Regions from separate parts of the Streptomyces sp. NBC_00210 genome, predicted to be linked through region 3. Evidence: predicted binding sites of a transcription regulator. Region 3 holds the regulator's gene; each other region holds the start of a gene.
The links. The regulator HrcA, encoded in region 3, represses chaperone genes, less so after heat shock. The targets are predictions, from matches to a motif close to TTNGCACTCNGNNNNNCNGAGTGCNAA.
Positions count from the first base shown of each region.

Region 1: groL (chaperonin GroEL) is a predicted target of HrcA. The motif match lies at 1,596-1,622, and genes of this name have one in related genera.
Region 2: groES (co-chaperone GroES) is a predicted target of HrcA. The motif match lies at 2,371-2,397, and genes of this name have one in related genera.

Region 1 is NZ_CP108120.1:4,760,563-4,765,413, reverse strand. Features, by position in the region: gene groL (chaperonin GroEL) at 1-1,470, opposite strand, end outside; gene OG729_RS21685 (cold-shock protein) at 1,811-2,014, opposite strand; gene OG729_RS21680 (MoaD/ThiS family protein) at 2,445-2,720, opposite strand; gene thrC (threonine synthase) at 2,747-4,027, opposite strand; SAM riboswitch class I at 4,045-4,172, opposite strand; gene OG729_RS21670 (glucosyl-3-phosphoglycerate synthase) at 4,317-4,851, shown strand, end outside.
Region 2 is NZ_CP108120.1:3,556,008-3,560,858, reverse strand. Features, by position in the region: gene OG729_RS15995 (THUMP-like domain-containing protein) at 1-488, opposite strand, end outside; gene OG729_RS15990 (polysaccharide deacetylase family protein) at 572-1,513, shown strand; gene OG729_RS15985 (hypothetical protein) at 1,510-2,154, shown strand; gene groES (co-chaperone GroES) at 2,544-2,852, shown strand; gene groL (chaperonin GroEL) at 2,962-4,584, shown strand; gene OG729_RS15970 (ester cyclase) at 4,693-4,851, opposite strand, start outside.
Region 3 is NZ_CP108120.1:5,867,084-5,871,934, reverse strand. Features, by position in the region: gene OG729_RS26480 (nitronate monooxygenase) at 1-466, opposite strand, end outside; gene dnaJ (molecular chaperone DnaJ) at 613-1,749, opposite strand; gene hrcA (heat-inducible transcriptional repressor HrcA) at 1,750-2,775, opposite strand; gene OG729_RS26465 (MBL fold metallo-hydrolase) at 2,953-3,675, shown strand; gene OG729_RS26460 (DUF3097 domain-containing protein) at 3,685-4,488, shown strand; gene hemW (radical SAM family heme chaperone HemW) at 4,528-4,851, opposite strand, start outside.

The DNA of each region.
Region 1 (4,851 bases), 1.1 Mb from region 3:
GATGCCCTCGGCGATCATGTCGACGTACTCGCCGGTCGCGGCGTTGAGGCCGTGACCCACGGTCAGGTTGCGCACCTTCTCCACAACGACGCCGCCCTCAAGGCCGGCGTTGACCGCGATCTGCTTCAGCGGGGCCTCCAGGGCCAGCTTCACAGCGGCGGCACCAGTGGCCTCGTCACCTTCGAGCTCGAGCTTCTCGAAGACGGCGGACGCCTGGATGAGCGCCACGCCACCACCGGCGACGATGCCCTCCTCGACGGCGGCCTTGGCGTTGCGCACCGCGTCCTCGATGCGGTGCTTGCGCTCCTTGAGCTCGACCTCGGTCGCGGCGCCGGCCTTGATGACGGCCACGCCGCCGGCCAGCTTCGCGAGGCGCTCCTGGAGCTTCTCGCGGTCGTAGTCCGAGTCGGAGTTCTCGATCTCGGCACGGATCTGGTTGACGCGACCGGCAACCTGGTCGCTCTCGCCCGCACCGTCGACGATCGTGGTCTCGTCCTTGGTGATGACGACCTTGCGGGCGCGGCCCAGCAGGTCCAGGCCGGCGTTCTCGAGCTTGAGGCCGACCTCCTCGGAGATGACCGTGCCGCCGGTGAGGATGGCGATGTCGTTCAGCATCGCCTTGCGGCGGTCGCCGAAGCCCGGGGCCTTGACGGCAACGGACTTGAAGGTGCCGCGGATCTTGTTGACGACCAGGGTCGACAGAGCCTCGCCCTCGACGTCCTCGGCGATGATCAGCAGCGGCTTGCCGGACTGCATGACCTTCTCGAGGAGCGGCAGCAGGTCCTTGACCGAGCTGATCTTCGAGTTGACGATCAGGATGTACGGGTCGTCGAGCGACGCCTCCATACGCTCCATGTCGGTGGCGAAGTACGCCGAGATGTAGCCCTTGTCGAAGCGCATACCCTCGGTGAGCTCCAGCTCCAGACCGAAGGTCTGGGACTCCTCGACGGTGATGACGCCTTCCTTGCCGACCTTGTCCATGGCTTCGGCGATGAGCTCGCCGATCTGGGTGTCGGCGGCGGAGATGGAGGCGGTCGAAGCGATCTGCTCCTTGGTCTCCACGTCCTTGGCCTGCTCGAGCAGGGCACCCGAGACGGCCTCGACGGCCTTCTCGATGCCGCGCTTGAGGGCCATCGGGTTGGCGCCGGCGGCTACGTTGCGCAGGCCCTCGCGAACCAGGGCCTGGGCGAGAACGGTCGCGGTGGTCGTACCGTCACCGGCGACGTCGTCCGTCTTCTTGGCGACTTCCTTGACCAGCTCGGCGCCGATCTTCTCGTACGGGTCCTCGAGCTCGATCTCCTTGGCGATGGAAACACCATCGTTGGTGATCGTGGGGGCGCCCCACTTCTTCTCGAGGACGACGTTACGGCCCTTGGGGCCAAGGGTGACCTTGACGGCGTCGGCGAGCTGGTTCATCCCGCGCTCGAGACCGCGCCGTGCCTCCTCGTCGAACGCGATGATCTTGGCCATGTGAAGTGGTCCTCCCGGACTGGGGTGGATTCTCCGGACCGCGCCTGGCGCCCGCGACGGACGGCCTGCAGGCCTTGTGGTTCCTTGCCCCACCCGGCTTGCGGACCTCACCGACCCGGTCCTCGTTGTCACTCTCACTGTCAGAGTGCTAACGCCAATGATTAGCACTCGACCCCAGAGAGTGCAAGCGCCCGAAGGGCTCCGTGAGGGGTGGTGGCCGGGCGCGGGCGGACGTGCACGCAATCCCGGCGTGCATACACGCGCACGAAGGGCCCGCATCCCTCGCGGGATGCGGGCCCTTCGGCGTGAGCGTGAGTGCGTCGGTGGTCGATCGCGCCGATCAGACGGCGAGCTTGACCATGTCCGCCTGCGGCCCCTTCTGGCCCTGCGAGATCTCGAATTCAACTCGCTGACCCTCTTCAAGGGTGCGGTAGCCGTCCATCTGGATCGCGCTGTAGTGGACGAAAACATCCGCACCACCGTCGACCGCGATGAAGCCGTACCCCTTCTCCGCGTTGAACCACTTGACGGTGCCCTGAGCCATGCCTAACTCCCCTATTACTGGCCCTTGCGCAGGACCGCACTTCGCGGACCCGGGTCAGACCTCACCCCGACAGGAGGGGTGTGCGCCGGAACGCGTCGACCGCGGCTGAATGTATCTGCCCAACTGCCCTCTGCAACAGGTCAATCGGACGAGAATTCTGAGCACGCGCGAACGGAAAATTGACCCGAATTCAAGAAATTACGGGGCAAGTCGGGCCCGGCAAATCACACCTAAGAGAGGCAATTCGATCGACCATATTGGCTGCTTCTTGTCACGCTCGGGCGCATTCTCATATGCGCCCGGCACACGCAGCGGAGGGGGGCTTCCCCAACTGTACCGCGCTCAACCATACAGAATTGCCCCCTCCGCTTCTCTTGCGGAGAGGGCAATACGCGTAACTCTGTGTGCCGTCCGACACGGCGTTTGACGATCAGCCTCCGGCGACGGCGGGGATGATCGAAACTCCCGCCCCGTCCGGCGTCGCCGTCTCGAGTCCCTGCTCGAAACGCACGTCGTCGTCATTCACGTACACGTTCACGAAGCGGCGCAGCTTGCCCTGGTCGTCGAGGACCCGGGCGGCGATTCCCGCGTGGTTCTTCTCCAGGTCGGCGATCACCTCGGAGAGGGTCGCGCCCTGGGCCGAGACCTCGGCCTGACCGCCCGTGTAGGTACGGAGAATGGTGGGGATGCGGACGTTGACACTCATGGTGCGTGCCTTTCTCGGGAGTCGGATCAGCCGGCCAGGCCGGCGTCGCGGAACGCGTCCAGGCTCGGGCGAATCGTGGCGGACGGGCCGGTCGTCGGCGCCACCGCGTCCAGGGTCTTGAGGCCGTCGCCGGTGTTGAGGACGACCGTGGTGAGCGCCGGGTCGAGCACGCCCGCCTCGATCAGCTTCTGCGTCACGCCCACGGTCACGCCACCAGCGGTCTCCGCGAAGATGCCCTCCGTGCGAGCGAGCAGCTTGATCGCGTCGACGACCTGCTCGTCGTTGACGTCCTCGACCGCACCGCCCGTGCGGCGCGCGATGTCCAGGACGTACGGACCGTCGGCCGGGTTGCCGATCGCCAGCGACTTGGCGATGGTGTTCGGCTTCTGGGGGCGTACGACGTCGTGTCCGGCCTTGAAGGCGGTCGACACCGGCGAGCAGCCCTCGGCCTGGGCGCCGAAGATCTTGTACGGCTTGTCCTCGACCAGGCCGAGCTTGATCAGCTCCTGCAGACCCTTGTCGATCTTCGTCAGCTGCGAGCCCGAGGCGATGGGGATGACGATCTGGTCCGGCAGCTGCCAGCCGAGCTGCTCGCAGATCTCGTACGCCAGCGTCTTGGAGCCCTCGCCGTAGTACGGGCGGAGGTTGACATTGACGAAGCCCCAGCCCTCGCCGAGCGGGTCGCCGATGAGCTCCGAGCAGAAGCGGTTGACGTCGTCGTAGTTGCCCTCGATGCCGACCAGCTCGCCGCCGTACACCGCGGCCATGACGACCTTGCCCTGCTCCAGGTCGTGCGGGATGAACACGCAGGAGCGGAAGCCGGCCCGCGCGGCGGCGGCGCCGACCGCGCCCGCGAGGTTGCCGGTGGAGGAGCAGGACAGGGTGGTGAAGCCGAAGGCGCGTGCGGCCTCGACGGCGATGGCGACAACGCGGTCCTTGAAGGAGTGCGTCGGGTTGCCGGAGTCGTCCTTGATGTACAGGCCGCCGGTGACGCCCAGCTCACGGGCCAGGTTGTCGGCCTTGACGAGCTTGGTGAAGCCGGGGTTGATGTTCGGCTTCTCGGCCACGTCGGCGGGGACGGGCAGCAGCGGGGCGTACCGCCAGATGTTGTTCGGACCCGCTTCGATCCGCTTCCTCAGCGCCTCGGGGTCACCGACCGGCAGGTCGTATGCGACTTCCAGCGGCCCGAAACAGGAGGCACAGGCGAAGATCGGGCCGAGTTCGAAACGCTCTCCGCACTCGCGGCACGAGAGCGCCGCGGCGGGACCGAGGTTCACGGGGGTGGTTGCGACAGTCTGCACAGCCATGATGGCGAGGCCCTTTCTCCTCATCTTCCTCGTGACGCATTTCGCCACGAGACGGAATTGGCACCTTCCCCACCGTGACCTCGCGGTCGGCGGGAGGGTTGCCGGGGCTTCAACGGGCCGTTCCCTCTGCCCCTCTGGATGAGCGGTATTCGATTGTCAGCGTGATGACCCCGGCATGCGACGGTCATCCGCGTTGTTCAAGACTGTAACCGAAGGCGGGAACGGTTGAGATAGTCGTCCGAACCGCGAGATGGATCACTTGCCGATCACGAGCCAGGGAGAAACGAGCGTGCTGGAAGAGGTGGAGCGCTGGCTGACCAGGCGTTCCTGGTCGGCGGCCGACCGCCCGCTCGGCAGGCTGATGGCCGCCAAGCGCGGTACGACCATCAGCGTCGTCCTGCCCGCGCTCGACGAGGAGTCGACCGTCGGTGAGATCGTCACCGTGATCCGGCGCGAGCTGATGGAGGCCACGGCGCTGGTCGACGAGCTGGTCGTGATCGACTCGGGCTCAAGCGACCGTACGGCCGAGGTGGCCGCGGCGGCCGGTGCGCGGGTGGTGCACCGTGACGCGATCCTGCCACGGATACCGGCGGTCCCCGGCAAGGGCGAGGTGCTGTGGCGCTCGCTGATGGTGACCAGCGGCGACATCGTCTGCTTCGTCGACGCCGACCTGCGGGAGTTCTCCGCGGACTTCGTCTCCGGGATCGTGGGGCCGCTGCTGACCGACCCCGAGGTGCAGTTCGTCAAGGCGATGTACGACCGTCCGCTGGGTGAGACGCCGGGTCAGGGCGGCAGGGTCACCGAGCTGGTGGCGCGCCCGCTGC
Region 2 (4,851 bases), 2.3 Mb from region 3:
GTGACATCCGCGCACCGGACCTCGATCAGCTCCGCGAGACCCAGCACCTCGGCGTTCGCGCGCACGGTCTGGGCCGTCAGCGGGTCCCGGTCCACCGCCAGGACCGAGATGCCCGCCCGGGCCAGCGCGATCGCGTCGCCGCCGATGCCACTGCACAGGTCCGCCACGCTCCGTACGCCGAGGGCGGCGAAGCGCTCGGCGCGGTACGTGGCGACGGAGCAGCGGGTCGCCTGCTCGACGCCGTTCGGCGTGAAGTACATCCGGCCCGCGTCCTCGGGCCCGAACTTGGCGGCCGCCCGCTGCCGCAGCCGCGCCTGCCCGAGCGCCGCCGAGACCAGTTCCGCCGGGTGCTCGCGGCGCAGCCGGGTGGCGACGGCCAGTTCCTCGGACGGGTTGTAGTCGGCCAGCCAGTCCAGCAGCGCCCGCCCCTCCGCGGTGAGCAGAGCGGCGAAGGAGGCAAGGGGATCGAGGTCGTTCACCCGGCCCATTGTGGGCCAGCCGGGGGATGGTGCGCCCGCGGGCGGCGGTGTCGGCCGGGCCGTACGGACCCGTGCTGACAGGATGCGGCGCCATGCAGCTAGTACGACAAAAGTCAAAAAGGCCGCCAAATGGGGCGCGAGTCGGCGGGGCCCGTGCCGTCCTGGCCGTGCTCCTGGTCGCCGCCCTCGGCTCCGCCTGCACCGTCGGGTCCCCTGACCTCGGCAGTGGCGCGGAACCTGCCCCCGGTCAGCAGCCGAAGCAGCCGCCGGGACCGGCCGGCGCGCTCTCCGCATACGTTGCGAAGGTGAAGCGTGCCCAGGCGGCACGGGCGTTCGCCGCCAAGAAGTGGGGCCTGGCGAAGACCCCGCTGGCCGCGCCCCAGCCGCCCGCCGAGAAGCCGCGGATCACCACCCGCAAGGGCTTCGAGGTGGAGGGTGGCGAGTCGCTGCCACCGGTCTTCACCACGGTGCCGGTCAAGGAGAAGATTGTTTTCCTGACGATCGACGACGGTGCGGAGAAGGACCCCGCCCTGCTCCGGATGATGAGCGATCTCCAGATCCCGTACAGCGCCTTTCTCAGCGACTACTTGATCCACGACAACTACGACTACTTCAAGCAGATGCAGGACCACGGCGTCGCCCTGCAGAACCACACCCTCAACCACCGATACCTGCCCGGCCTTTCGTACACCCAGCAGAAGCAGGAGATCTGCGGTCAGCAGGTCAAACTCGAGAAGAGGTACGGAAAGAGGCCCCCGCTCTTCCGCCCGCCGTACGGCAACTACAACCAGGACACGCTGCGCGTCGCTCGGTCGTGTGGTGTGAAGGCCGTGCCCCTGTGGGCCGCCGAGGCTTTTCCCGATCACATGGAGTGGCGGGAGTGGGACCGGGACCTGCACCCCGGCGACATCATCCTCACGCACTTCCGTGGCCGCCATGACTGGAAGGGCACCATGCCCGACATGATCCGGCGGGTGATGAAGACGGTCACCGACAAGGGCTACGCCGTGGCGAGGCTGGAGGACTACGTATGACACGGGCGCACCGGCTGCTCGCCGGGCTGCTGGCGGCCGGCGCGCTGCTCATCGCGGGGTGCGCACAGTCGGTGGACCCGATCGAGCGCCTTGGGCGCAAGGCCGCGCAGAAGGTCACCCCCGGCGCCGGCGCGCCCGGCTCCGCGGTGCACAAGAGATGGGGGCTGGCCGGGCCGCTCGCCGCCGCGCCGAAGCCGCCTGCCCACCGGCTTTCGACGGCGTATGTGGTGGACCGCGTGCACACCCCCGACAAGGTCGTCTTCCTCACCTTCGACGAGGACGCTGCGCACGACCCGCAGTTCGTCCGGATGACCACCGAGCTGAAGCTGCCGGTCAGCATCTTCCGTCCGAGCGCCCGTTCCGACCTGCGCACCCTCTCGTACGAGAGGCAGCGCGCCGAGATCTGCGGGCAGCGGGGGCGCCATCTGTTCCGCCCGCCGCACGCGACGTACAACGAGGACACACTGCGGGCGGCGGCGGACTGCGGGATCCGTGCGGTGGTGCTGGCCAGGGAGTACGCGGAGGGCGAGCGGCTCCACCCCGGCGACATCGTGCGGGCGGAGGCGAGGACGACGGCGTGGCTGCTGCGCCGCATCCAGGAGCAGGGGTACGCGGTGGCGCGCCTGGAGGACTACGTCTGAGTTGGGCGCCGAGAGCGGGGGCGATGGCGCTGAGCGGGTGCCGAGAAAGCCAAGCCGGACCGGGACTCGCCGGGCCGGACTGCGCGGGACGGGGACTACGTCACTTGGGACTGCGCCGGGCGGGAGTTACGCCGGACGGGGGCTACGCCGGGCGGGGCAGCGTCCGTCTCGCGCTGCGCCCGAAGGGCTGCTTAACCCCGCCGCGCGGCAGATCAATTGGCACTCCGCTTGACCGAGTGCTAATCCCGGTCATAGTCTCGGTTCTGGCACTCCCCACCGGAGAGTGCCAACACAGCGACGGGCAGGTCCGGCACCCGCGACGACGGATCCACCTGGTCGCCACCTCAGACAGTTAACCCCGTGAGATCTCCGAAGGGGGAGGTCGGATCGTGACGACCGCCAGCTCCAAGGTTGCCATCAAGCCGCTCGAGGACCGCATTGTGGTCCAGCCGCTCGACGCCGAGCAGACCACGGCCTCGGGCCTGGTCATTCCGGACACGGCCAAGGAGAAGCCCCAGGAGGGCGTCGTCCTGGCCGTGGGCCCGGGCCGCTTCGAGAACGGCGAGCGTCTTCCGCTCGACGTCAAGACCGGCGACATCGTGCTGTACAGCAAGTACGGCGGCACCGAGGTGAAGTACAACGGCGAGGAGTACCTCGTCCTCTCGGCTCGCGACGTGCTCGCGATCATCGAGAAGTAATTCACCAGAATTTGCTGTGAACTGCGCCCCTGGCCCCCGCTGCTGTGTTCATTCACGTGTGCCGGGTGGCCAGGGGCGCAGTTCATTTTGAGAGGACTGATTCAGCTCCATGGCGAAGATCCTGAAGTTCGACGAGGACGCCCGTCGCGCCCTCGAGCGTGGCGTCAACAAGCTTGCCGACACCGTCAAGGTGACGATCGGCCCCCGCGGCCGCAATGTCGTCATCGACAAGAAGTTCGGCGCACCCACCATCACCAACGACGGCGTGACCATCGCCCGTGAGGTCGAGGTCGAGGACCCGTACGAGAACCTCGGCGCCCAGCTGGTGAAGGAGGTGGCGACCAAGACCAACGACATCGCGGGTGACGGCACCACCACCGCCACCGTGCTGGCCCAGGCGCTCGTCCGCGAGGGCCTGCGCAACGTCGCCGCCGGCGCGTCCCCGGCCGCCCTGAAGAAGGGCATCGACGCCGCGGTCGCGGCCGTCTCCGAGGAACTTCTCGCGACCGCCCGTCCGATCGACGACAAGGCCGACATCGCTGCCGTCGCTGCGCTCTCCGCGCAGGACCAGCAGGTCGGCGAGCTGATCGCCGAGGCCATGGACAAGGTCGGCAAGGACGGTGTCATCACCGTCGAGGAGTCCAACACCTTCGGTCTGGAGCTCGACTTCACCGAGGGCATGGCCTTCGACAAGGGCTACCTGTCGCCGTACATGGTGACCGACCAGGAGCGTATGGAGGCCGTCCTCGACGAGCCGTACATCCTGATCCACCAGGGCAAGATCTCCTCGATCCAGGACCTGCTTCCGCTGCTCGAGAAGGTCATCCAGGCGGGCAGCTCCAAGCCGCTGCTGATCATTGCCGAGGACGTCGAGGGCGAGGCCCTCTCCACCCTCGTCGTCAACAAGATCCGCGGCACCTTCAACGCGGTCGCGGTCAAGGCCCCGGGCTTCGGCGACCGCCGCAAGGCGATGCTGCAGGACGTTGCCACCCTCACCGGCGCCACCGTGGTGGCCGAGGAGGTCGGCCTCAAGCTCGACCAGGCCGGCCTGGACGTGCTGGGCACCGCCCGCCGCGTCACGGTCTCCAAGGACGACACCACCATCGTCGACGGTGGCGGCAGCCACGAGGACGTCGTCGGCCGTGTCAACCAGATCAAGGCCGAGATCGAGTCCACGGACTCCGACTGGGACCGCGAGAAGCTCCAGGAGCGCCTCGCGAAGCTGGCCGGCGGCGTGTGCGTGATCAAGGTCGGCGCCGCCACCGAGGTGGAGCTGAAGGAGAAGAAGCACCGTCTGGAGGACGCCATCTCCGCGACCCGCGCCGCGGTCGAGGAGGGCATCGTCTCCGGTGGTGGCTCCGCTCTGGTCCACGCCGCCAAGGTGCTCGAGGGCAACCTCGGCAAGGAGGGCGACGAGGCCACCGGTGTCGCGGTCGTCCGCCGCGCCGTCGTCGAGCCGCTGCGCTGGATCGCCGAGAACGCCGGTCTCGAGGGCTACGTCATCACCGCCAAGGTGGCGGAGCTGGACAAGGGCCAGGGCTTCAACGCCGCGACCGGCGAGTACGGCGACCTGGTGAAGGCCGGCGTCATCGACCCGGTCAAGGTCACGCGCTCCGCCCTGGAGAACGCCGCGTCCATCGCCTCGCTGCTGCTCACGACCGAGACCCTGGTCGTCGAGAAGCCGGCCGAGGAAGAGGCCGACGCGGGCCACGGCCACGGTCACAGCCACTGACACGGTCACGGACGCCGTCACTGACGACGTCGTAGGACGTGTGAAGGCCCTCGTTCCCGCCGCGCTGCGGGAACGAGGGCCTTCGGCGTTCGGCGCTGGTCCGTCGTGCTAGCCCATCGCGCCGAGCTGCTTCATCAGGCCCATGGCGTCGAAGTGCCACCAGCCTTCCTGGATCTTCCCGTCCTCGAAGTGGAAGACGGTGGTGCCGGTCATGGTGCACTGCTTGCCGGTGGGGGCGACGCCCATGAACTCGCCCTTGTGCCGACC
Region 3 (4,851 bases):
CGGGCGAGGTGACGGTGACGACGGTGAAGGTGCCGGCCTTGGCGAAGGAGTCGAGCACGTCACGGGTCGGGCAGCCGAAGGTGAAGGAGACGAGGGGAACGGGGTCGTCGAGGAGGATGGCGAGCTTGGCCTCGTACCCGTCGTCGCGCCCGGAGTCGGGGTCGCCCAGGGGCGTCTCGTACCAGGCCGCCTCACCGGCGAGCTGATGCCGGTAGACCTCGACGGCGGCGGGGTCGGCGGTGCTCGGCTGCGGCATGAAGAGATTCACGCCGAAGGGCTGCGAGGTGAGCCCGCGGACCTGTTTGACCTCCTGGTACATGCCGTCCGCGGTCTTGTACCCGGCAGCGAGGAACCCGAGGCCACCGGCGTCGGAAACGGCGGCGGCCAAGGGGGGACAGGATGCGCCGCCCGCCATGGGGGCCTGCACGATCGGGTGCCGGCAGAGATCGGTCAGTGCGGAGGACATGCAGGAATGGTGCCACGTCGCCCGCGCCCCACCGAATCCGGCGTTCCGTTCGTCAACCGGGGGCAAGCCCCCAGGCACCCGTACGCCCTTCGGGCGCTGTCCTCGATCCCCCCGGACTCAATCCGGGGGGACCCCCAACGGGCGGCCTAACGGCCGTTGAACGCGTCCTTCAGGCGGGAGAACAGGCCCTGCTGGCCAGGCTGGAACTGGCCCAGTGGCCGTTCCTCGCCGCGCAGCTTCGCCAGATCCCGCAGCAGCCTCTCCTGGTCCGCGTCCAGCTTCGACGGCGTCATCACCTCGACATGCACGATCAGGTCGCCACGCCCCCCGCCCCGCAGGTGCGTGATCCCGCGCCCGTGCAGCGGGATCGACTGGCCCGACTGCGTGCCCGGGCGGATGTCGACCTCTTCCATCCCGTCCAGCGTCTCCAGCGGGCACTTCGTGCCCAGCGCCGCCGCCGTCATCGGGATCGTCACCGTGCAGTGCAGATCGTCGCCGCGCCGCTGGAAGACAGCGTGCGGCAGCTCGTGGATCTCCACGTACAGATCACCCGCAGGGCCGCCGCCCGGCCCGACCTCGCCCTCACCGGCGAGCTGGATGCGCGTCCCGTTGTCGACGCCGGCCGGGATCTTGACCGTAAGAGTCCGGCGGGACCGCACACGCCCGTCGCCCGCACACTCGGGGCACGGCGTCGGCACGACCGTGCCGAAGCCCTGGCACTGCGGGCACGGCCGCGAGGTCATGACCTGCCCCAGGAAGGACCGCGTCACCTGCGAGACCTCACCACGGCCACGGCACATGTCACACGTCTGCGCCGAGGTGCCCGGCGCGGCACCCTCACCGGAGCAGGTGGTGCACACGACGGCCGTGTCGACCTGGATGTCCTTCGTCGTACCGAAGGCCGCCTCGTTGAGATCGATCTCCAGACGGATCATCGCGTCCTGGCCGCGCCGCGTACGCGACCTCGGCCCCCGCTGCGACGCCGTCCCGAAGAACGCGTCCATGATGTCCGAGAAGTTCCCGAAGCCACCGGCTCCGAAGCCGCCCGCGCCACCGCCGCCCGCCTGGGACAGCGGGTCCCCGCCGAGGTCGTAGACCTGCTTCTTCTGCGGGTCCGACAGCACCTCGTACGCGGCGTTGATCTCCTTGAAGCGCTCCTGCGTCTTCGGGTCCGGATTCACATCCGGGTGGAGTTCACGGGCAAGCCGGCGGAAGGCCTTCTTGATCTCGTCCTGGGACGCGTCGCGGCGTACGCCGAGTACGGCGTAGTAGTCCGTGGCCACTTACGACTCCGCCAGGATCTGTCCGACGTAACGTGCCACTGCGCGTACCGCTCCCATCGTTCCGGGGTAGTCCATGCGGGTCGGTCCGACCACGCCGAGTTTGGCAACTGCCTCGTCGCCCGAACCGTAGCCCACCGCGACGACGGACGTGGCGTTGAGGCCCTCGTGGGCGTTCTCATGACCGATCCGTACGGTCATGCCCATGCCGCCCGATTCCTTCGCCTCACCGAGCAGTCTGAGGAGCACCACATGCTCCTCGAGCGCCTCCAGCACCGGCCTGATGGTCAGCGGGAAGTCGTGCCCGAAGCGGGTCAGATTGGCGGTGCCGCCGATCATCAGCCGCTCCTCGGTCTCCTCGACCAGGGTCTCCAGCAGAGTCGAGAGCACGGTGGAGACGGTCCCGCGGTCCTCCGACTCGAAGGAGTCGGGAAGGTCCTGCACCAGCTGCGGCACATCCGCGAAGCGGCGCCCGACGACCCGGCTGTTGAGCCGGGCGCGCAGGTCCGCGAGCGAGCTGTCGCCGAACGGCGCGGGGCAGTCGATCATGCGCTGCTCGACCCGCCCGGTGTCCGTGATCAGCACGAGCATCAGCCGGGCAGGCGCGAGGGAGAGGAGCTCCACATGCCGGACGGTGGACCGGGTCAGCGAGGGGTACTGGACGATGGCGACCTGCCGGGTCAGCTGCGCCAGCAGCCGTACCGTACGGCCGACCACATCGTCGAGATCGACGGCTCCGTCCAGGAAGCTGTGGATGGCGCGCCGCTCGGGCGACGACAGCGGCTTGACGCCGGCCAGCTTGTCGACGAAGAGCCGGTAGCCCTTGTCCGTGGGGATACGGCCGGCGCTGGTGTGGGGCTGGGCGATGTAGCCCTCGTCCTCCAGCACGGCCATGTCGTTGCGGACGGTCGCCGGCGAGACGCCGAGCTTGTGACGCTCGGTGAGCGCCTTGGAGCCGACGGGCTCCTCGGTGCCGACATAGTCCTGGACGATGGCGCGCAGCACCTCGAGTCTGCGTTCGCTGAGCATCGCGCACACCTCCAGCTGTGGTTCCTCGGTGGTGCCTGGCACTCGCTGCGTACGAGTGCCAGCATTTCCACGTGCCAGTGTACGGCGGTGGGGTACGCACCTAGCAAGGGCTGCCCGGCCAGGGCCGCCGACCGCGCCACCGCGCGCTGTGCTGGTCGTTGCCAGTAGCGTCGCGGTATGGACGTCAGTTGGGAAGACTTCGGCTGGGAGCGGTTGGCCGACGGAGTGGGGCGTCGACGGCTGCCGGTCTGGGACGCGACCGCCGGTTTGATCGCCGGTGAGGACGGTGTCCTCATGTACGACACGGGCTCCACACTGCGTGAGGGCGCCGAACTGCGCGCTCAGGCGCAGGGGCTGATGGCCGGCCGCCGGGTGACGCATATCGCACTGAGTCATCCCCACTTCGACCATGTACTGGGGACGGCGGCGTTCTCGGGGGCCGAGGTGTACGGCGCGGTGGGGGTCGCGGATCTGATGAGGCGGGACCGGGACGCGATCCGGGGCTCGGCGGTACGTCACGGGGTCCCCGCCGCCGATGCGGCGGAGTCGGTCGACGTGCTGGTGGTGCCGCAGCACCTGGTGTGCGGCGAGTGGACGCTGGACCTGGGTGGCCGCCAGGTGCTGCTGGCGAACGTGGGCCCCGGTCATTCGGGCCACGACCTCGCGGTACTGGTGCCGGGGGACCCGGAGGTGGTGTTCTGCGGCGACCTGGTGGAGGAGTCCGGCGAGCCGCAGGCGGGCCCGGACGCGATCCCGTCCCGCTGGCCGGCGGCGCTGGACCGGCTGCTGTCACTGGGCGGCGAGGACGCGGTGTACGTACCGGGGCACGGGGCGGTCGTGGACGCGGCGTTCGTGCGCGCACAGCGGGACATGCTGGCGGCGCGCTTCGGGGTGTCGTAGCGTCGCCGAATGCGCAGCTACAGCCCGGATCTGACCCCGCCTTGGAAGAAGTCGCAGCCCGCACCGGAGGTGCCGGCCGAGCCCGATCTGGTCGTGGAGGAGGTCGGGACGGGCTTCTGCGGTGCGGTGATCCGCTGTGAGGCGGGGACGGTGACACTGGAGGACCGCTTCGGCAAGCACCGGGTCTTCCCGCTGGAGCCGCGGGGCTTCCTCCTGGAGGGGAAGGTGGTCACCCTCGTCCGCCCCTCGGCTGCGGGCCCCGCCCGCCCGGCCCGTACGGCCTCGGGCTCGATAGCGGTCCCGGGCGCGCGCGCCCGCGTCGCCCGTGCGGGCCGCATTTACGTGGAGGGCCGCCACGACGCGGAACTCGTGGAGCGGGTCTGGGGCGACGACCTGCGCATCGAGGGCGTCGTCGTCGAATACCTGGAGGGCATCGACGACCTCCCGTCGATCGTCGCCGACTTCGCCCCCGGCCCGGACGCACGCCTCGGCGTCCTGGTGGACCACCTGGTCCCCGGCTCGAAGGAGTCCCGCATCGCGGACCGGGTCACCGGCGCGGACGTACTGGTGGTGGGCCATCCCTACATCGACGTGTGGGAGGCGGTGAAGCCCTCCTCGGTGGGCATCCCGGCGTGGCCGTCGATCCCGCACGGCCAGGACTGGAAGACAGGCGTCTGCCGTGCACTGAGCTGGCGGGAGAACACGGGGGCGGCGTGGCAGCGGATTCTGTCCGGGGTGCGGTCTTACAAGGATCTGGAGCCGGAGCTGCTGGGGCGGGTGGAGGAGCTGATCGATTTCGTGACAGCGCCGTAGGTGTGGGCGGGGGTCTTTTCCCCACCCCGCCCGTTCCCGTCAGTCCACCAGGTCCCGCACCACCCCGTCCGCCAGCAGCCGCCCCCTGAGCGTCAGCACCGCACTCCCCGCCTCGTAAGGCCCCGCCTCCAGCAGGCCGTCCGCCAGTGCGCGGCCCGCCGCCGCAAGGCCCACCGGCCGGAGCAGCGACAGTGGCACGCCCTCGCGCAGGCGCAGTTCCAGCAGGACACGCTCCACCCGGCGGTCCTGCGGCGAGAGCACCTCGCGGCCCGCCCCCGGCGACCGCCCCTCCGCCAGCGCCGCCGCGTAGGCGCCCGGGTGCTTCACGTTCCACCAGCGCACCCCGCCCACATGGCTGTGCGC